DNA from 4 places in the Kitasatospora sp. NPDC056327 genome. Region 1 is predicted to be linked to each of the others. Evidence: riboswitches for the same ligand, from Rfam matches in the RefSeq annotation. Region 1 holds a riboswitch; each other region holds the start of a gene.

Region 1 (4,816 bases):
GGTGGCAGAGCGCGCGCGCACGGTTGTCCGAATGCCGTCGGTCCGCGGGCCGGGGCGTCGGGGCGCTGCGGCGGAAGGACCGGCGGCGCACGTGTCACTCTGGCCGGATACGGGCTCGGCAAGGCGGAACCCCTCCGTCACACTTGTTCGACCCACCTCCCGCTGTACACCGTCAAACGGTGTCCCGCCGTTCCGGAAGGTCCACGATGCTGCCTGAGACGACGCCGCGGGGCGACGGTCCGGACGCCCCGCCCGCCGCCGGACGACGGCCCGCCGAACGCGTCGCCCTCCGCTCCGACCTGCGGGCCGCACTGCCCGACGCGGGCGCGGCGTTCGGCGTCACCGCGGCGGTGTTCCTGCTGCTGTACGTCCGGATGAACGCCGGCACCTCGGCGACGGTGGCGGTCATGCCGTTCATGGACGACGCGGGCACGTACTGGATGTACCTGCTGAGCCAGGCGTTCGGCTGGTCGGGGCTGCTGTGGGCGTGGGGGACGGTGGTGCTCGGGCTGCTGCTGTCCGGGCCGCGGCCCGCCCGGCTACCGGTCGCGCGGCAGACCCTGGAGCGCTGGCACCGCACGACGAGCCTGACCACGACGGCCCTGATGTTCGCGCACGCGCTGCTGTTCGCGGCCGAACTCGTGCGCTACGAGGCCGAGTCGACGTGGGGCGACCGGCTCTGGTCGGGGTTCGCCGACAGCTTCGTGCCCGGCTGGTACGACTCCGGCACCGGCCGGACCGCCATCCCGCTCGGGCAGGGCGCGCTCTACCTGGCCGTGCCACTCGGCCTGCTGTTCTACGTGCGGCACCGGATCGGGCCGAACACCTGGCGCCGGCTGCACCGCTTCGTGATCGTCGTCTACGTGCTGAGCGTCTGGCACACGCTGCTCTACGGGACCAACGTCTGGTACGGCGAGTGGCCGCGCACCGTCGTGTGGCTGCTGCAAGTGCCGCTCGCCGTACTGCTGTTGGTCCGGCTGCTGCGGCCCGCCCGGCGGGCCGAGCGGCTGGGGGCACCGGGGGCCGGCGGGGCGCGGGCGCTGCCGGCGTGGGTGGTGCGGGCGCTCGGACGGGTCGCGGTGGCGGCCGTCGTGGTCGGCCTGATCGCGGTGGTGGCCTCCGGCCACGACGGCGGGCGGACGCGGCCGCCGGCGGCGCCGGCGCCGTCGGCCTCCAGCGGGCAGGCCGGCGGGACCGGGTGAGCGGGTGGGGCTGAGCGGGCGAGCGGCGAGCGGGCGGTTCGGCGTCGGGGGCGGCGGACGTACGGCGGACGGCGCCGGGCTGCGCGCGTGGGTGCCGTCGGCCTGGCGGGTGCGTCGGCCTGGCGGGTGTACCGGCCTGCGGACGGCACCGGCCGTATGAGGGCCGTCCACCGGGCCGAGCGGCCGGCCGGCCGGTTCGGGGACGGGCTGGGCGGGAAGCCGGTCCGATGGAATGATGATCGACGACAGGGCGACGGCGGAACGAGGAATCCGGTGAGAATCCGGAGCGGTCCCGCCACTGTGACCGGCGAGCGGATCCCGCGCGGGCCACTGCCCCCGTGAGGGGCGGGAAGGCCGGGACGAGCTGCGACCCGGGAGCCAGGAGACTCACGGCGTCGCCACCTCGCAGGAGCCCGGGGCGGATCTCCCCGGAGAGAGGGGTGGTTCGGCATGCCCGACCTCATGGACACCGGAACGGCCGGAGCCGGCGGCGGAACGCCCACCGGCCCGGCGGCCGGCAGTGGAACGGCGGTCGGTACCGCAGCCGGCCCGGGGAGCACGACGGGAACCGCGGCAGACGGCGGTACGGCGGCGGAACCGCCCGGCCCGGCGCCCTGCCGGGTGGTGGTCTGCCGCGACTGCTGCTGCGGCACGGTCAAGGTGACCGGCACGGACCACGCCGCGCAGACCGCGCGGCTGCGCGAGGCCGCCCCGGTGCGGGTCTCCGAGTGCCTGGACGTGTGCGAGCGCGCGAACGTGATCGTGGTCCGGCCCTCCGCCGGGGGCCGGTCGGCCGGCGGACGGCCGGTTTGGCTGGGCCTGGTCAACGACCCGGCCGCGACGGAGGCGGTCGCCGACTGGATCCGGGCCGGCGGCCCCGGGCTGGCCCCGCGCCCGGCACTGCTGGACCGTCACGTCTTCCCCGCGCCGCGCCGGACGGCCCCCCTCGCCTGAGCGGTCACCTCTGCTCCCGGGCCGGGCGGTCCGGGAGCAGGGTCCGGGGGCCGGGCTCCTTTCCCCCGAACCCGGCCCGCCCGGGCCTGAACTCCCCTCCCCGCGCCGTTCTCGACCGCGGTCCGCCGCGCGCCCCGCTCCCGACACCGTCACGGACTCAGAGTCATATGACTGATGCGAGCCGGACACAGCGCGCGTGACAGTGAGGACCGATGGGCTCCACCTCGGGGCGCAGGGAGCGGCACGACCCGCGCCCGGCCCGCCCCGCCCCGCCGAGGAGTCCCCCGGCGCTGCCGGCACAGCAACCGGCAGACAACCGCGCCCGCGAACAACCCCGACTTCCGTACCGCCACGGCCCGTCCCGGCGGCCGGCAAGGAGCAGACGTGAACAGTACCCGGCTCTTCGACGGTGCCGCGCACCACCCGCAGCACACCCCTCCCGCCTCCGGCGGCCCCTTCGGCTCCGCCCTGCGCGACTACGTCCTGAACAGCCTCCCCGTCGCCCTCGAAGACATCTCCGCAGGTCGCCTGACGTATCATCAACTCGCAGACTTACAGGAGCAGATGCTCCGGAGCGTCGCTCCGGTGGTCCTCGCCGAGGACGACGAACGGACCGCCCGCCTCCTCCAGCTCGACCTGCTCTTCCTGCTCAGCGGCTACGCACCCGCCGGGCCCCAGGCCGCGCCCCGGGCCCTGACCGAGCTGATCTCCACCCGGTGCGGCAGGTTCCCCGCCCTGGATCCCCACCTGAGCTACGAGCTCCTGATCGACGTCAACTGCGAGGAACACCTGCGCAGCGGCGACATCCGGGTGTTCTCCGCAGGCCGGGACGCCGCCCTCGAACGGGACTTCTACCTCGGCCACCACCTCTCCGAGCCGTGGGCCAGGTCGGCGGCGTACGGCCTGCGTTCGCTGGTCCTGCCGGCGACCGTCCGGCCCACCGCCGGCCGGCCCGCCCCCGACCGGCTCGTCACCGACCGGCTCGTCACCGCCCGGCCCGCCGCGGTCCTGGACGACGTCGGCGAACACCTCGCGGAGTTCACCCGGTACATGGCGAGGTACCGCAGGCTGTCGCAGGAGGCGTTCGACCGGTTCCGCCCCTACCACATGGGCCATCCCGGCGGCCCGCGCGGCGCGAGCGGCGCGTTCATGCCCAGCGTCCACCTCCTCGAACTCGCCCTGCTGCCGCCGTCGAAGGAGTACGGCGTCTTCCTGGACCAGTCGATGTCCTACTTCCCCTCCTGGTCCCGGCCCGTCCTCGCGCGATGGCGCGGCGACTCCATCCGCGGGGCGAACGTGTCCCAGCGGCTGCGGGACGGACGGCTGGTGCTCGACCCCGCGGGCCGCGACCGGCTGGTCCGGGTGATCGACAGGTTCGTCGACTTCCGGATGGCCCACCTGGGCGTCACCCGCCACGCGCTCCCCGAGGCGTTCCGCGACCGGACCGGGCTGACCCGTCGCGACATCCACGGGCAGGGCGGCGAGCACGACATCCTGGACGGCCGGGACCCCGGCACCTCGGGGTTCAGCGTCCGGCACGTGCTCACCAACGCGGTCTACCGGCTCCTCGCACTCCGCGCCGACGTCGCCCACCCCGGCTCCGCGCCGGCCAACAGTTGAGGCAGGCAACCGATGCCAGCATTCCGTGTCGCGGTCGTCGACGCGTACGGCACCGCCTCCGGCTTCGCCGGCGCGTTCGGCGCGCTGGACGGCGAGGTGATCCAGGTCCGGAGCACAGCCGCCCATCCGCCCGGCGTCGATCCGGCGGACGACCGGGCCTTCGGCCGTGTGCTGGTCCACGACGGCGACCCGGACGCCCTGGCCGCACGGCTCGCCGCGCTGGACACGGTCGCTGTCCTGGCCGGCCGCGAGACCGGGGTGGAGCTCGCCGACACCCTCTCCGAACGGCTGGGCCTGCCCACCAACGGCACGGCCCTGAGCAGCGCGCGGCGCGACAAGTACGTGCAGATCGAGACGATCAAGGCGCAGGGCGTCCCCGGCATGCGGCAGCTGCGCACCGGCGACGAGGCCGAACTGCTCGCCTGGCACGAGAAGCTCGGCGGGACCGTGGTCGTCAAACCCCTGCGCGGTTACTGGGGCGCCGGTGTGTCGTTCTGCGACCTGCCGCGGGACTCGGCCGCCGCGCTGCGCGGACTGCGCAGCCGCCGCACGCTCCTGGGCGAGCCGGTCACCGAGGTGGTGGCCCAGGAGTACCTGGTGGGCGCCGAGTACATCGTGAACACGGTCAGCTGCGCGGGTGCGCACCGGCTGACCGACGCCTGGCGCACCGAGCGGATCGAGGCCAACGGGGTCCGGGACCTGGTGACCGCACAGGTGCTGCTGCGCTCCGACGAGGAGCCGGTCGGCGAGCTCTTCGACTACGGCCGCCGGGTGCTGGACTCCCTCGGAATCCGGTACGGCGCGGCACACCTGGAGATCAAGCTGACCCCGGACGGCCCGCGGCTGGTCGAGGCCGGCGCCCGCGTCTCGGGGCTGCCCTACTACACGGCCGAGGTCCTGGGCGAGGGCCAGCTGGAGTGGAGCGTCGACGCCTACGTCCGCCCCGACCGGTTCCGCGCCCGGGCCGACCGCCCCTACCGACGGCGGCACGCGTTCGCCTGGGCGGCGCTGGTCGCCCCGGCGTCGGGACGCCTGCGGGG
Region 2 (5,036 bases), on a different contig from region 1:
GCCGTGCAGCACCAGGGTCGGCACCCGCAGGTCGGTGCCCTCGGCGAGGCGGGCGAAGTCGGCCAGATCCACCCCGGTGCGGCCCTGGGCGGCGAGTGCGCCGAGTTCGGCGGCGGCGCCGCGGAAGCCCGCCCGGGCGGCGTCCCGGCGGGCGGTGGCCGGCCAGTCCAGCACCGGCGAGTCCAGCACCAGGCTGCTGATCGCGGGGGAGAGGTCCGAGCGGGCGGCGGTCTGCAGGGCCATCGTGGCGCCCAGCGACCAGCCGTACAGCACGACCCGGCCCGCGCCGGCGTCCAGGGCGGTCCGGACCGCCGCCTCGACGTCGCGCCACTCCGTCTCGCCGAAGTGGCCGAGACCGTCCGGGGAGGCGGGCGCCCCCGCGTCGCCCCGGTAGGTCACCACGAGCGCGGGCAGCTCCAGCCTCCGCAGTTCGGGCAGCACCGGGAGGGCCTGCCGGCGGTCGTCGTCCGGGCCGTGCACCAGGATCACCCAGGTGCCGCGCTTGCCGGCCAGCCGCCAGGCGGGCATCGCGCCCAGCTCGCCCTCCACGGCGGTGTCGGCGAACGGCAGGCCCAGCGCCGCGGACGGGTCCCCGAGGTACACCCGGGGGGAGAGACGGACCTCGGTGCCGGGGGTGAGGGTGCCGTGGTCGGCGCGGACCAGGCGGCGGGTGACGCCCCGCTCGTCGGCGTGCAGCACCTCCTCGACGACCGCGTGGCCGTCCTCGCCCCACTCGACGGCCCAGCGGCCCGGGCGCTCGCTCTCCGGACCGCGGGTGAGCGTGACCCGGCCCGCGCCGAGGCTCTGGACCAGCACCGGGCCGGTCCGCTCCCGGACGCCCGCCGCCGGACGGACCATCCGCTCGGACGCCCGGCGGCCGATCACCAGGACGGCCGCCCCGGTGCCGACGGCGGCGGCCGCCGCGGTGGCCGCGATTCCCCAACGCATACTCGCTCCCCGATGGCTCGGTGCCGGGACCCCTCGGTGTCTGGAACCCACTGCTCAGCCCAGTCCACTCGCGGCGGCGGGCCGCGGCCAGCAGGACACGGCCGTACGGGTTGTTCCGGGACGAAGGTCACACCGCCCCGGCGGGCCGCCGGAGGCTGTGACCAACCCCTCCGTGACCTCGGTTGACTCCCGGTTCGGGCCCGTGATGGGATCCTTCAGCCAATACGGAGGCATGCAGAGGAAGCCGGTGCGAGTCCGGCGCGGTCCCGCCACTGTCACCGGGGAGCACGACCGGAAGAAGCCACGGCGCGCCGTCAGAAGCCGCTGGAAGGCCCGGGAGCGCGTCCGACCCGGAAGCCAGGAGACTCTCGCCCCCGGTTCGTCGATCCAGGGCGCGGACCCTGAGTGAGGACACGCACGCCATGCAGGCTGCCCCGCCCGGCCGGCCCCTCCCCCGCCCGCTGCCGACGTGCGCCCGCTGACCCGGGCCGCCGTCTTCGGCGCGGGCGCCGTCGCCGGCTACCTGGCCGACGCCCGGTTCGGCGATCCGCGCCGCGGCCACCCGGTGGCCGCCTTCGGCACCGCCGCCGGCCGCCTCGAACGCCTCCTCTGGCGCGACCACCGCGGCGCCGGCACCGCCTACACCGCGCTCTGCGTGGGTACGGTCGCGGCCGGCGCGCTCGCCGCCGACCGGCTGCTGACCCGCCGTCCGCTCGGCCGGGCCGCACTCGCCGCCGCCGCGACCTGGACGGTACTCGGCGGCACCTCGCTGACCCGGGAGGCCCGCACCGTCGGCCGCTCACTGACCGCCGGGGACCTCACGGCGGCCCGGGAGCGGCTGCCGCACCTGTGCGGGCGCGACCCGAGCGCGCTGGACGAGCAGCAGCTGGCCCGCGCGGTCGTCGAGTCGGTCGCCGAGAACACCGCCGACGCCGTGGTCAACGCCCTGGTCTGGGGCGGCCTGGCGGGCACCCCCGGTCTGCTGGCCTTCCGCGCCGTGAACACCCTGGACGCGATGGTCGGTCACCGCTCGCCCCGCCACGCCCGGTTCGGCTGGGCCTCGGCCCGGCTGGACGACGTGGCGGGCTGGCCGGGCGCGCGGCTGACCGCGCTGCTGGCGGTCGCCGCCGCGCCCGAGCCGCGCACCGCCTGGCGGGTCTGGCGGCGCGACGGCTCCGCGCACCCGAGCCCGAACGCCGGTCAGGCCGAGTCGGCCTTCGCGGGCGCGGTGGGCGTGCGCCTGGGCGGCACGCTGCGGTACGGCGAGCGCGTCGAGCACCGGCCGGTGCTGGGCGGGGAGCTGCGCCCCGTCGGGGTGGACGACATCGAGCGGGCCTGCGTGCTCTCCCGGCGGGTGAGCGCGCTGGCCCTGGGTACGACCGTCGCCGGGCACCTGCTGCTCCGGGCGGCGCTGGGCGGGAGAAGGGGCAGGACATGAGCGGGGCACTGCTGGTCGCCGGGACGACCTCGGACGCCGGGAAGAGCGTGGTGACCGCCGGCATCTGCCGCTGGCTGGCCCGGCAGGGCGTCGCGGTCGCGCCGTTCAAGGCGCAGAACATGTCGCTGAACTCCTTCGTCACCGCCGACGGTGCGGAGATCGGCCGCGCGCAGGCGATGCAGGCGCAGGCCGCCCGGGTGGAGCCGGAGGCCGCGATGAACCCGGTGCTGCTCAAGCCCGGCGCGGACGGCCGCAGCCAGGTGGTGCTGCTGGGCCGGCCGGTCGCCGAGGTCGGCGCGCTGGACTACCGCGAGCGCAAGCCGGTGCTGCTGGAGCGCGCCCTGGAGTGCCTGGCGGACCTGCGCGGCCGCTTCGACGTGGTGGTCTGCGAGGGCGCGGGCTCCCCCGCCGAGATCAACCTGCGCGACCGGGACATCGCCAACATGGGCCTGGCCACCGCGGCGGGGCTGCCGGTCGTCGTGGTCGGGGACATCGACCGCGGCGGCGTGTTCGCGGCCATGTACGGGACGCTGGCGCTGCTGTCGGCGGAGGACCAGCGGCACGTGGCCGGCTGGTTCGTCAACAAGTTCCGCGGCGACGCCCGGCTGCTGGCCCCCGGCCTGGAGATGCTGCTCGGGCTGACCGGCCGTCCGGTGCTCGGCACCCTGCCGATGCTGGCGGACCTGTGGCTGGACGCCGAGGACTCGCTGGACCTGTCGACCGTCGTCGACCGGACCGCCGCACGCGGCCCGTACGGCGCGGACGTGCTGCGGGTGGCCGTGCTGCGCTTCCCCCGGCTGTCCAACTTCACCGACCTGGACGCGCTCTCCCAGGAGCCCGGCGTGCTGGTGCGCTGGGCGACCCGGCCCGAGGAGCTGGCCGACGCCGACCTCGTCGTGCTGCCCGGCACCCGGGCCACCGTCGCGGACCTGGCCTGGCTGCGCGAGCGCGGCCTGGAGCCGGTGCTGCGGGCGCGGGCGGCGGCCGGGCTGCCGGTGCTCGGCGTCTGCGGCGGCTACCAGATGCTGGCCCGGTCGATCGTGGACGGCGTCGAGTCGCGGGCGGGCGCGGTGGACGGCCTCGGGCTGCTGCCGGCGCACGTGCGGTTCGGCGCGGAGAAGGTGCTCGGCCGGCCCGTCGGCGAGGCCTACGGGGAGCGCGTCGAGGGCTACGAGATCCACCACGGGATCGTCACCGCCGAGGGCGGCGAGGCGTTCCTGGACGGCTGCCGGGCGGGCTCGGTGTGGGGCACCACCTGGCACGGCGCGCTGGAGAACGACGGCTTCCGGCGCGCCCTGCTGCGCGAGGTCGCCACGGCGGCCGGCCGCGCGTTCGTGCCCGCGCCGGACACCTCGTTCGCGGCGGCGCGGGAGGCCCGGCTGGACCGGCTGGGCGAACTGATCGAGGAGCACGCGGACACCGACGCGCTGTGGAAGCTGATCGAGGGCGGGGTGCCGGCGGCCGGATCGCTGCCGTTCCTGCCGCCCGGAGCCCCTGGAGAGCCTGCATGAGTGACGTCCGTTACCCGTTCACCGCGATCGTCGGCATGTCCGACCTGCGGCTCGGCCTGCTGCTGAACGCGGTCTCCCCGGCGGTCGGCGGCGTGCTGGTGCGCGGAGAGAAGGGCACCGCCAAGTCGACCATGGTGCGGGCGCTGGCCGGCCTGCTGCCGTCCATCGCGACCGTCGACGGCTGCCGCTTCGCCTGCGACCCGGCCGCCCCGGACCCGCAGTGCCCGGACGGCGCGCACGCCGGCGCGGCGTCCGCCGAACGCCCCGCCCAACTCGTCGAGCTGCCGGTCGGCGTCTCCGAGGACCGGATCGTCGGCTCGCTGGACCTGGAGCGGGCGCTCGCCGAGGGCGTCAAGGCCTACGAGCCGGGGCTGCTCGCCCGGGCGCACCGGGGCGTGCTCTACATCGACGAGGTGAACCTGCTGCAGGACCACGTGGTGGACCTGCTGCTGGACGCCGCCGCGATGGGCCGCTCCTACGTGGAGCGCGAGGGCGTGTCGGTGCGGCACGCGGCGCGCTTCCTGCTGGTCGGCACGATGAACCCGGAGGAGGGCGAGCTGCGGCCGCAGCTGCTCGACCGGTTCGGCCTGACGGTGGAGATCGCCGCCACCCGGGAGCCGGCCGAGCGCGCCGAGGTGGTGCGCCGCCGCCTCGCCTACGACGCCGGCCCGGACGCGTTCGCCGCCCGGTTCGCCGCGGAGGAGCTGGCCCTCGCGGCCCGGATCACCGCCGCGCGGGAGCTGCTGCCCGCGGTGGAGCTGACCGACACGGCGCTGCGCCAGATCACCGCCGTCTGCGCGGCGTTCGAGGTGGACGGACTGCGCGCGGACATCGTGATGGCGCGCACCGCCGTGGCGCTGGCCGCCTGGGCGGGGCGCACCGAGGTGCAGGCCGAGGACGTCCGCAAGGCCGCCCAGCTGGCGCTGCCGCACCGCCGCCGGCGCAACCCCTTCGACGCGCCGGGGCTGGACGAGGAGCAGCTGGACCGGGTGCTGGAGGAGCAGGCCCGGCAGGAGCCGGAGCCGGCGGAGGCCGCGGAGGGCTCCGGGCCCGAGGAGGACCCGGACCCGGAGGGCGGTCCGGACGGTCCCGACGGCGACGGCCCGCAGGACGGCGGTCCCGACGGCCCCGGTGGCGGC
Region 3 (5,036 bases), on a different contig from region 1:
TCGTCAGAGCTCCACCGAACGGGACGCGTGTTTCCCCCAGGAGGTCCTGCCATGGCCCAGTCCGTCCTCTCACCCAGCCTGCCCGCGGGCGGCTCCGCCCCGGCCGCGCTGCCGATCCGCGCCATCCTGCCCTGGGCGCTGTTCCTCGGCACCCTGATGCTGGTCCTGCTCTACTTCGTCGGCGCCGAACAGGGCGCCACCTCCCTCATCTCCGGGGCCACCGTGCACGAGTGGGTGCACGACGGCCGCCACCTGCTCGGCTTCCCGTGCCACTGAGCGGAGACCGGGCACCGATGAACAACTCCGCAACCGTCTCCTCGGGCACCGTCGGAAAGCTGCTGCTGCGGGGCCTGATCGCGGGCCTGATCGCCGGACTGGTGGCCTTCGTCTTCGCCTACACCGTCGGCGAGGGCCCCGTCTCGGACGCCATCGCGCAGGAGCAGTCCCAGTCCGCCGGCGCCGGGCACCACCACGGCGAGGCGGCGGAACCCGCCGGCGACCACGCCGACTCCCACGGGGCCGCCGGCACCGCCGACGCCGCCGGCTCCGGTGACGAGGAGGAGGAACTGGTCAGCCGCGACCTCCAGTCCACCGCGGGCCTCGCCACCGGGGTCCTGGTCTACGGCGTCGCCGTCGGCGGCATCGCGGCGCTGGCGTTCTGCTTCGCCCTCGGCCGGATCGGCCGGTTCGGCCCCCGGGCCACCGCCGCGCTGGTCGCGGGCGCCGCGTTCGCCACCGTCTACCTGGTGCCGTTCCTCAAGTACCCGGCGATGCCGCCCGCGGTCGGCAACCCGGACACCATCGGGAAGCGCACGTCGCTGTTCTTCCTGATGATCGCGCTCAGCGTGCTGATCGGTGTCGCCGCGGTCATCCTCGGCAGGCGCCTGGCTCCGCGTCTGGGCACCTGGAACGCCGTCGTCGCGGCCGGTGTCGGCTACGCCGCGGTGATGGCGCTGCTCGCGCTCGTCCTGCCGTCCAACGACGACGCGATCCCGGACGGCTTCCCGGCCGGGCTGATGTGGGACTTCCGGCTCGCCTCGATCGGTCTCCAGGCCGTGCTGTGGACCGGGTTCGCCCTGGTCTTCGGCGCCCTGGCACAGCGGGCCCTCACCCCCGCCGCGCCCGTCGGGGACCGCACGGCCGCCCCCGCTCCGGCGGTCTGACGGACAGTTCCGGAAAGCGCACGGTTCGACCCTGCCGAAGGCGCGCCGGCGGGGTCGAACCGTGCGCTTTCCCGCTTTCACGGCACCTGCCCGTCGCCCCGCCCGCCGGAACCGGAACCGGGGCGGGACGTCCGGTGACGGGTGACGGGTGACGGGTGACGGGTGACGGGCGATGGAAGGCGGGAGGCGGGTGGCGCTCTGGACTTACTAGGACGTCCGACTATATGGTCGTGGACAAGGCCCGCAGTGCAGGGAAGCCGGTGTGAATCCGGCACGGTCCCGCCACTGTGACCGGGGAGTTCGTCGCCGCAGTACCAGCCACTGGCCGCTGGCCGGGAAGGCCGGGCGACGCGCGCCGATCCGGGAGTCAGGATACCGACTGCGGGTGTTCCGTGTTGTCCACGAGGATGGAGCAAACACGCATGGCACCGGTCTGCGCTCTTCCCGACCCTGGTGATCCTGCGACGGCCGCGGCCCGCCCGTCACCCTGACGGCTCGCCGCGCCCGGCAGCCCCCACGCCCGCGCCCGCCCGGGCGCCGTGCGGGCGGACGCCGTGCGCCCCTCCCTCGGATCCTCCTGACGCCCTGACGAGAGCAGGTTCGTGATGGTCCGTGAACTGCACCACTTCATCGCCGGCAAGCCCGCCGCCGGCACCTCCGGCCGCTTCGGAGACGTGTACGACCCCAATACCGGCCGCGTCCAGGCCCGGGTGCCGCTGGCGTCCCGCGCCGAGGTCGAGGCCGTGATCGCCGACGCGGAACAGGCCCAGCCCGGCTGGGCGGCCTGGAACCCGCAGCGCCGCGCCCGGGTGCTGCTGCGCTTCCTCCAACTCGTCGAGCAGGAGCGGGACGGGCTCGCCCGGCTGCTCTCCGCCGAGCACGGCAAGACCGTCGCCGACGCCCACGGCGACCTCCAGCGCGGCCTGGAGGTCGTCGAGTTCGCCGCCGGGATCCCGCACCTGCTGAAGGGCGAGTTCACCGACAACGCCGGGACCGGCATCGACGTGTACTCGATGCGCCAGCCGCTCGGCGTCGTCGCCGGCATCACCCCGTTCAACTTCCCGGCGATGATCCCGCTCTGGAAGGCCGCACCGGCGCTGGCCTGCGGCAACGCCTTCGTCCTCAAGCCCTCCGAGCGCGACCCCTCGGTGCCGCTGCGGCTCGCCGAGCTGTTCCTGGAGGCGGGACTGCCGCCGGGCGTGCTGAACGTGGTCAACGGCGACAAGGAGGCCGTGGACACCCTGCTGGAGGACCCGCGGGTCCAGGCGGTCGGCTTCGTCGGCTCCACCCCGATCGCCCAGTACGTCTACGCCACGGCCGCCGCGCACGGCAAGCGCGCGCAGTGCTTCGGCGGCGCCAAGAACCACATGATCGTCATGCCGGACGCCGACCTCGACCAGGCCGCGGACGCGCTGATCGGCGCCGGCTACGGCTCCGCGGGCGAGCGCTGCATGGCGATCTCGGTCGCCGTACCGGTGGGGGAGGAGACCGCCGACGCCCTGGTCGCCAAGCTGGTCGAGCGGATCGGCGCGCTCCGGGTCGGCCGCTCGGACGACCCGGAGGCCGACTTCGGACCGCTGGTCGGCCGGGACGCGCTGGAACGCGTCCGGGGCTACCTCGACCTCGGCGTCCGGGAGGGGGCCGAACTCGTCGTCGACGGCCGGGACTTCCGGCTGGAGGGGCACGAGGACGGCTACTTCCTGGGGGCCTCGCTCTTCGACCGGGTCACACCGGACATGCGGATCCACCGCGAGGAGATCTTCGGCCCCGTGCTCACGGTCGTCCGTGCCGCCGACTACGAGGAGGCGCTGCGCCTGCCCAGCGAGCACGAGTTCGGCAACGGCGTGGCCATCTACACCCGCGACGGCGACACCGCCCGTGACTTCACCCGCCGCGTCGACACCGGCATGGTCGGTGTCAACGTGCCGATCCCGGTGCCGATCGCCTACCACACCTTCGGCGGCTGGAAGCGCTCCGCGTTCGGTGACCTCAACCAGCACGGCCCGGACTCCGTCCGCTTCTACACCCGCACCCGCACGGTGACCTCCCGCTGGCCCTCCGGGGTCAAGGAGGGTGCCAGCTTCACCATCCCCACGATGGGCTGAGCGCCGTGCACGATCTCGACCAGGAACAGCGTGCCGTCGCCCGGGCCGTCCGGGCCTTCGCCGACGAGCACCTCGCCCCGCACGCGGTGGAGTGGGACCAGGCCAAGCACTTCCCCGTCGACGTGCTGCGCAAGGCCGCCGACCTCGGCCTGGGCGGCGTCTACGTCCGGGAGGACGCCGGCGGATCAGAACTCACCCGGCTGGACGGGGTGGTGGCCTTCGAGGCGCTCGCCACCGGCTGCCCCTCGATCGCCGCCTACCTGTCGATCCACAACATGGTCGCCTGGATGGTCGACCGCTACGGCACCGACGGGCAGCGCCGCCGCTGGCTGCCGGGGCTCTGCGCGGCCGAGCAACTGGGCAGCTACTGCCTCACAGAGCCGGGGGCCGGCTCGGACGCCGCCGCGCTGAGCACCCGGGCCCGGCGCGACGGGGACCACTACGTCCTGGACGGGGTCAAGCAGTTCATCTCCGGCGCGGGCACCTCCCGGGTCTACCTGGTCATGGCCCGCACCGGCGGCCCGGGACCGCGGGGCATCTCCGCCTTCCTGCTGGACCGGGAGGACCCCGGGCTGTCCTTCGGCCCGAACGAGCGGAAGATGGGCTGGAACGCCCAGCCCACCCGCCAGGTGGTCCTGGACGGCGTCCGGCTGCCCGCCGACCGCCTCCTCGGCACGGAGGGGGAGGGCTTCCGGATCGCCATGAGCGGACTCAACGGCGGCCGGCTCGGCATCGCCGCCTGCTCGCTGGGCGGGGCCCAGAGCGCGCTGGAACGCACCATGACCTTCCTCGCCGAGCGGGAGGCGTTCGGCACCCGGCTGCTCCACGCCCAGGCGCTCCAGTTCCGGCTGGCCGACATGGCCACCGAACTGGAGGCCGCCCGGGCCCTGGTCCGGCGGGCCGCCGACGCCCTGGACCGCGGCGACGCCCGCGCGCCGCAGCTGTGCGCGATGGCCAAGCGCCACGCCACCGACACCGGCTTCGAGGTCGCCGACTCCGCGCTCCAACTGCACGGCGGCTACGGCTACCTGGCGGAGTACGGCATCGAGAAGATCGTCCGCGACCTGCGGGTGCACCAGATCCTGGAAGGGACCAACGAGATCATGCGCGTCATCGTGGCCCGCGGCCTGACCGGAGCCGCGTGATGGGGAACAGCGCCACCGACCAGGTCCTGGTCCACCGCGAGGGCCGGGCCGGACTGATCGTCCTCAACCGGCCGTCGGCCCTGAACGCCCTGACCCACGCCATGGTGGGGCGGATCGCGCAGGCCCTGGACACCTGGGAGCACGACGACCGGGTCGCCACCGTCGTCATCACCGGAGCCGGCGACCGGGCCTTCTGCGCCGGGGGCGACATCGTCGCCATCCACCGGGCCGCCACCGGCGGCGACCCGGCCGCCGTCGAGGAGTTCTGGCGCGACGAGTACCGGCTCAACGCCCGGATCGCCCGCTACCCCAAGCCCTACGTCGCGGTGATGGACGGCATCGTGATGGGCGGCGGGGTCGGCGTCTCCGCCCACGGCAGCGTCCGGATCGTCACCGGGCGCACCCGGGTCGCGATGCCGGAGACGGGCATCGGCTTCGTCCCCGACGTCGGCGGAACCTATCTGCTCGCCCTGGCGCCCGGCGAACTCGGCACCCATCTCGCCCTCACGGCAGGATCGGCCGGTGCGGCGGACGCCCTGCTCTGCGGCCTCGCCGACCACTTCGTCCCCGCCGAGCGCCTTCCCGCCCTGCTCGACGACCTGGCCGAATCGAGTGTCCACGAC
Region 4 (5,036 bases), on a different contig from region 1:
GCCGCCCACCGTTCCGGTCCCGGTCGTTCCGCCGTCGGCGGTTCCGCCCGCCCCGGCGCCCGCGCCCGCCCCGGCCCCCGCACCGGCGCCCCTCCCGGTGGCGCCGCCGGTGCCCGCCGGTTCCACCGGGCACTTCCTGCTGCCGTCCGGCGCGCCCGTCCAGCTGCCCGCCCACCCGCCGCGGCAGCATGCGCCCGCCGGCCCGATCGCGGTGCTGCTGATCGGCCCGGCCGGCGCCGGCAAGACCACGGTGGCCCGCCACTGGGCCGAGCGGCGCCCCGCCCCGACCGCGCACATCAGCCTCGACGACGTCCGCGAGTGGGTGCAGTCCGGCTTCGCCAACCCGCAGTCCGGCTGGAACGACGCCTCCGAGGCGCAGTACCGGCTGGCCCGCCGCACCTGCGGCTTCGCCTGCCGCAACTACCTGGCCAACGGCATCTCCTGCATCATCGACGACGCCGTCTTCCCCAACCGCCCGGCGATCGGCCTCGGCGGCTGGAAGCGGCACATCGGCCCCGGCATGATCCCGGTGGTGCTGCTGCCCAGCCTGGACTCGGTGCTCGGCCGCAACGCCCGGCGCAGCGGCAACCGCCGGCTCGGTGACGAGGAGGTGGCCCGGATCCACGGCCGGATGGCCGGCTGGTACAACTCGGGCCTGCCGATCATCGACAACTCCCACCTCGACGTGGCCGCCACGGCGGCCGAGCTGGACCGGGTGATCCTGGCCCGGCTGATGGGCGTCCCGGTCCGCTGAGCCCGGCCGCCGGCCGTCCGCGGCCGGTGCTCCGGGCGGGCCGGGCTGTCGGTGCCGGCTGCGATGATGGACGCGTCCTGAACGAACCACCGGGGGGAGCCGCGCCCGTGCCGGAAGGCCACATCATCCACCGCCTCGCCGCCGAGAACCACCGTGCCTTCGGCGGCCGGCCGGTCCGTGCCAGCAGTCCGCAGGGCCGCTTCGCGGACGGCGCCAAGCTGATCGACGGGCGGGAGCTGACCGCGGCGGAGGCCACCGGCAAGCACCTGTTCCTCGGCTTCGGCGAGGACGCCTGGGTGCACGTCCACCTCGGGCTGTACGGCGGGTTCACCTTCGGCGAGCCGGGTGACGGCCCGGTGCCCGAGCCGGTCGGCCTGGTCCGGCTGCGGCTGGCGAACGACGAGCACTTCGCGGACCTGCGCGGTCCCAACACCTGTGCGCTGATCACCGGCGCGGAGAAGGCCGCGGTGGCCCGCCGCCTCGGTCCGGACCCGCTGCGCGCGGACGCCGACCCGGACGCCGCCTGGCGGCGGATCTCCGGCAGCCGCACCACGATCGCCGCGTTGCTGATGGACCAGAAGGTGCTGGCGGGCGTCGGCAACGTGTACCGCGCCGAGGTGCTGTTCCGGCACGGCATCGACCCGCACCGGGCCGGCCGCGACCTGCGCCGTGCCGAGTGGGACGCGATCTGGGCGGACCTGGTCGCCCTGATGCGCGAGGGCGTCGGCGCGGGCCGGATCGACACGGTCCGTCCCGAGCACACCCCCGAGGTGATGGGCCGGCCGCCGCGGGTCGACGACCACGGCGGCGAGGTCTACGTCTACCGGCGCGCGGGGCAGCCCTGTCTGGTCTGCGGAACCGACGTCCGTGCCGAGGAGCACGCCTCCCGCAACCTCTTCTGGTGCCCGTTCTGCCAGCCCGCCGCCGCCTGGACGTGAGGCGGCGCGGGAGGGCGTGAGCGGTCGTGAGGTGACGCCGGCTCCGGTCCGGCCGGGCCGGCGTCAGCCCGCCGAAGCCCCGTCGGCGTCACCGGCGCACTGGTCCAGCAGGGGGCGCAGGCCGGCGTCCACGAGCCGGTAGCGCACGACACGTCCCTCCTTCTCGCCCGCGACCACGCCTGCCGTCCGGAGCAGGCGCAGGGCCTGCGAGACGGCGGGGTCGCGCATGCCGGTGGCGACCGCGAGGTCGGTGACGGCGAGCGGGCCGGTGCGGTGCAGGGCGAGCAGCAGGGCGAGCCGTCCGGGGTCGGCGAGCAGCGCGAAGCGGTCGGCCCAGGAGCGGACCCCGGCGGTGTCGCCGATGGCCGCGATGGCCTCGCAGACCCGGTGGCCGTCGATGGTGCGGTGGCCCGCGCGGTCGGCCGGTACGAGATGCATGCGGCCCATTCTCGCAGGCGGGGCCCTGTGATCCTGGACACCTGCGCAGGTGCGCAGCCTTGCACGGGTTGTCCGCCGACCCCTACGGTGTTCCCCGCCGTGGTGCTCGGGAAGACCGGTGACGGACCCTCAGGGGTCCCAGTCCGGAGCGGCCCTCGCCACTGTGATCGGGGGAAGTCGTCCGTACCCACGACGCCACTGGGCGCTTCGCGCGCCTGGGAAGGCGGGTACGGGAGCCCCGTCAGCCAGGAGACCGGCCACGGCATCTCACGACGTCATTCCACGAGGTGCTGGAGCGTGATCCGAGCATGACCCTGCCCGAAACCGCCGCCGTCCCGACGGCGCCCGCGTCCCTTCCCGCGTTCCGCTGGCGGCGTGAGGACACCCTGCGCACGGCCGGCCTGATGGGCGTGATCCTCGCCATGCACGTGGTGGCGTTCGGCACGCTGGTCTTCCTGGTCGCACCCGAGAGGTACGAGGTCGGCACCCAGGTCTTCGGGGTGGGCCTGGGCATCACCGCCTACACCCTCGGCATGCGGCACGCCTTCGACGCCGACCACATCGCGGTCATCGACAACACCACCCGCAAGCTGATGGCGGACGGCCGGCGCCCGGTCTCGGTGGGCTTCTGGTTCGCCCTCGGCCACTCCTCGATGGTGGTGCTGATGGCCGCCCTGGTGGCGGGCGGCGCCCAGCTGGCGAACACCCTGATGGACGACGGGTCCGCCACCCACCAGTGGCTCGGCGTGGTCGGGACCTCGGCCTCCGGCGCCTTCCTCTACCTGATCGGCGCCCTCAACCTGGCGGCGCTGTTCGGCATCCTCAAGGTGTTCCGCAGGATGCGGGCGGGGTCGTTCGACGAGGCCGAGCTGGAGGCGCACCTGAACTCGCGCGGCTTCCTGGCCCGGGTGCTGAACCGGGCGACCCGCTCGATCACCCGGCCCGGGCAGATGTTCCCGGTCGGCATGGTGCTGGGCCTGGGCTTCGACACCGCGACCGAGGTCACCCTGATGGTGATGGCCGGCTCGGGCGCCGCCTCCGGCCTGCCGTGGTACGCGATCGTCTGCCTGCCGCTGCTGTTCGCGGCCGGGATGAGCCTGTTCGACACCCTCGACGGCACCTTCATGAACTTCGCCTACCAGTGGGCGTTCTCCAACCCGGTGCGGAAGGTGTACTACAACCTGACGATCACCGGTCTGTCGATCGCGGTGGCGTTCGTGATCGGGACCATCGAGCTGGTCGGAGTGCTGCACGAGAAGCTGGACCTCACCGACCCGGTGAGCGGCTGGATCGCGGAGATCTCGCTGGACAACGTCGGGTACGCGATCGTCGGTCTGTTCGTGGTCGTCTGGGCGGCGGCCATCGCCTACTGGCGGCTGGCCGGGGTGGAGCGGAAGTGGGGCTCCGGGGCCGCGCCGGGAGCGCGGTAGCGGTGCCGGCCGGGCCCCCGCGGGCCCGGCCGGTGGCGTTCGGCAGGCGGATCGGGGCCCGGGTTCGTACGCTCGACGCATGGCTGATGCGTACGCGGGCCGGCGGGAGCGGTTGCGGGAGCACTGCAGTGCGTCCGGGGCCGACGCGGCGCTGATCACCCGGGCGGCGAACGTGCGGTACCTCACCGGCTGCCCGCCGTGCGGGGCGGCCCTGCTGCTCACCCGGGAGCGCGCGCTGCTCGCGCTGCCGGACGACCTCCCGCCGGACGACACCGGCGAGCACCTGATCACCCCCGAGGTCACCCGGCTCCCGGTGGCGGCCGGGGCGGACACCGCGGTCGCCGCGGCGGCGGCCGTGACCGGGCTGGGGGTGACCGGGCTGGCGGTGGAGGAGCACGACCTGACGGTCACCCGGCACCGGACGGTCGCCGGGCTCGCCGAGGGGGTGCGGCTGACGGACGTGGGGCGGGCGGTGGAGCGGCTGCGGCTGGTCAAGGACGAGCACGAGATCGCCGACCTGCGGATCGCCGCGGAGATCGCCGACCAGGCGCTCGGCGAACTGCTGGAGTCGATCCTGGTCGGCCGCACCGAGCGGCACCTGGCGATGGAGCTGGAGCGCCGGATGATCGACCACGGCGCGGACCGGGCGGCCTTCCCGGTCTCGGTCGGCACGGGCAGCCACTCGGGCCGGCAGGCCCACCAGCCCACCGACCGCCGGGTCGAGGAGGGCGACTTCCTGACGGTGGTGCTCGGCGCGCAGTACCGCGGGTACGGGGTGTCGACCGCCCGGACCTTCGTGATCGGGGCCGCCCCGGCGCCCTGGCAGGTCGAGCTGCACCGGCTGGTGTTCCGCGCCCAGCGGGCCGGCCGGGAGGCGCTCGGACCGGGGGTCGAGCAGTGCGTGCCCGACCGGGCGGCCCGGGAGATCCTGCGGGCGGCGGGGCACGCGGACGGCTCCCCGCACCCGGTCGGCCACGGCATCGGGCTGGAGATCCGGGAGGCACCGCGTCTCGGCCCCACGGACATGGGTAAACTGGACAGTCGCGTGCCGGTCACCGTCGGCCCGGGGGTGCACCTCCCGGGGCGGGGCGGGGTCCGGATCGAGGACACGCTCGTGGTGCGCCCCCCGGAGGAGGGCGGGCCCGAGCTGCTCACCATCACCACCAAGGAGCTCCTCGCCCTGTGACGCAGGTGTGCCACAGGACGCGACCCCTTGGTTCCTTGACAGCTATATCCAGGAGTAAGTGCGCCCGTGGCTTCCACGAACGATCTCAAGAACGGCATGGTCCTCAAGCTGGAGGGCGGCAAGCTCTGGTCCGTCGTCGAGTTCCAGCACGTCAAGCCCGGCAAGGGCCCGGCCTTCGTGCGTACCAAGCTCAAGGAGGTCCTGACGGGCAAGGTCGTCGACAAGACCTTCAACGCGGGCACCAAGGTCGAGACCGCCAACGTCGACAAGCGCACCATGCAGTTCTCGTA

Evidence for each region. Region 1 has a riboswitch for cobalamin ahead of ACFCX4_RS12640 (hypothetical protein). Riboswitches for the same ligand answer to the same signal wherever they lie in the genome.
Region 2: it holds a riboswitch for cobalamin, as region 1 does, so the genes downstream of both, ACFCX4_RS20695 (cobalamin biosynthesis protein) here and ACFCX4_RS12640 (hypothetical protein) in region 1, are expected to answer to the same signal.
Region 3: it holds a riboswitch for cobalamin, as region 1 does, so the genes downstream of both, ACFCX4_RS04665 (CoA-acylating methylmalonate-semialdehyde dehydrogenase) here and ACFCX4_RS12640 (hypothetical protein) in region 1, are expected to answer to the same signal.
Region 4: it holds a riboswitch for cobalamin, as region 1 does, so the genes downstream of both, ACFCX4_RS20510 (HoxN/HupN/NixA family nickel/cobalt transporter) here and ACFCX4_RS12640 (hypothetical protein) in region 1, are expected to answer to the same signal.

What each region holds. Positions count from the first base shown of each region.
Region 1 is NZ_JBHJRC010000066.1:288-5,103, reverse strand. It holds gene ACFCX4_RS12645 (ferric reductase-like transmembrane domain-containing protein) at 207-1,202, shown strand; cobalamin riboswitch at 1,463-1,591, shown strand; gene ACFCX4_RS12640 (hypothetical protein) at 1,824-2,156, shown strand; gene ACFCX4_RS12635 (hypothetical protein) at 2,541-3,776, shown strand; gene ACFCX4_RS12630 (ATP-grasp domain-containing protein) at 3,789-4,816, shown strand, end outside.
Region 2 is NZ_JBHJRC010000140.1:2,008-7,043, forward strand. It holds gene ACFCX4_RS20690 (alpha/beta hydrolase family protein) at 1-948, opposite strand, end outside; cobalamin riboswitch at 1,126-1,337, shown strand; gene ACFCX4_RS20695 (cobalamin biosynthesis protein) at 1,418-2,386, shown strand; gene ACFCX4_RS20700 (cobyric acid synthase) at 2,383-3,897, shown strand; gene ACFCX4_RS20705 (putative cobaltochelatase) at 3,894-5,036, shown strand, end outside.
Region 3 is NZ_JBHJRC010000017.1:32,855-37,890, forward strand. It holds gene ACFCX4_RS04655 (CbtB-domain containing protein) at 52-276, shown strand; gene ACFCX4_RS04660 (CbtA family protein) at 294-1,163, shown strand; cobalamin riboswitch at 1,372-1,562, shown strand; gene ACFCX4_RS04665 (CoA-acylating methylmalonate-semialdehyde dehydrogenase) at 1,769-3,268, shown strand; gene ACFCX4_RS04670 (acyl-CoA dehydrogenase family protein) at 3,265-4,413, shown strand; gene ACFCX4_RS04675 (enoyl-CoA hydratase/isomerase family protein) at 4,413-5,036, shown strand, end outside.
Region 4 is NZ_JBHJRC010000138.1:216-5,251, forward strand. It holds gene ACFCX4_RS20495 (AAA family ATPase) at 1-754, shown strand, start outside; gene ACFCX4_RS20500 (Fpg/Nei family DNA glycosylase) at 862-1,692, shown strand; gene ACFCX4_RS20505 (ArsR/SmtB family transcription factor) at 1,756-2,130, opposite strand; cobalamin riboswitch at 2,214-2,407, shown strand; gene ACFCX4_RS20510 (HoxN/HupN/NixA family nickel/cobalt transporter) at 2,439-3,560, shown strand; gene ACFCX4_RS20515 (M24 family metallopeptidase) at 3,640-4,746, shown strand; gene efp (elongation factor P) at 4,813-5,036, shown strand, end outside.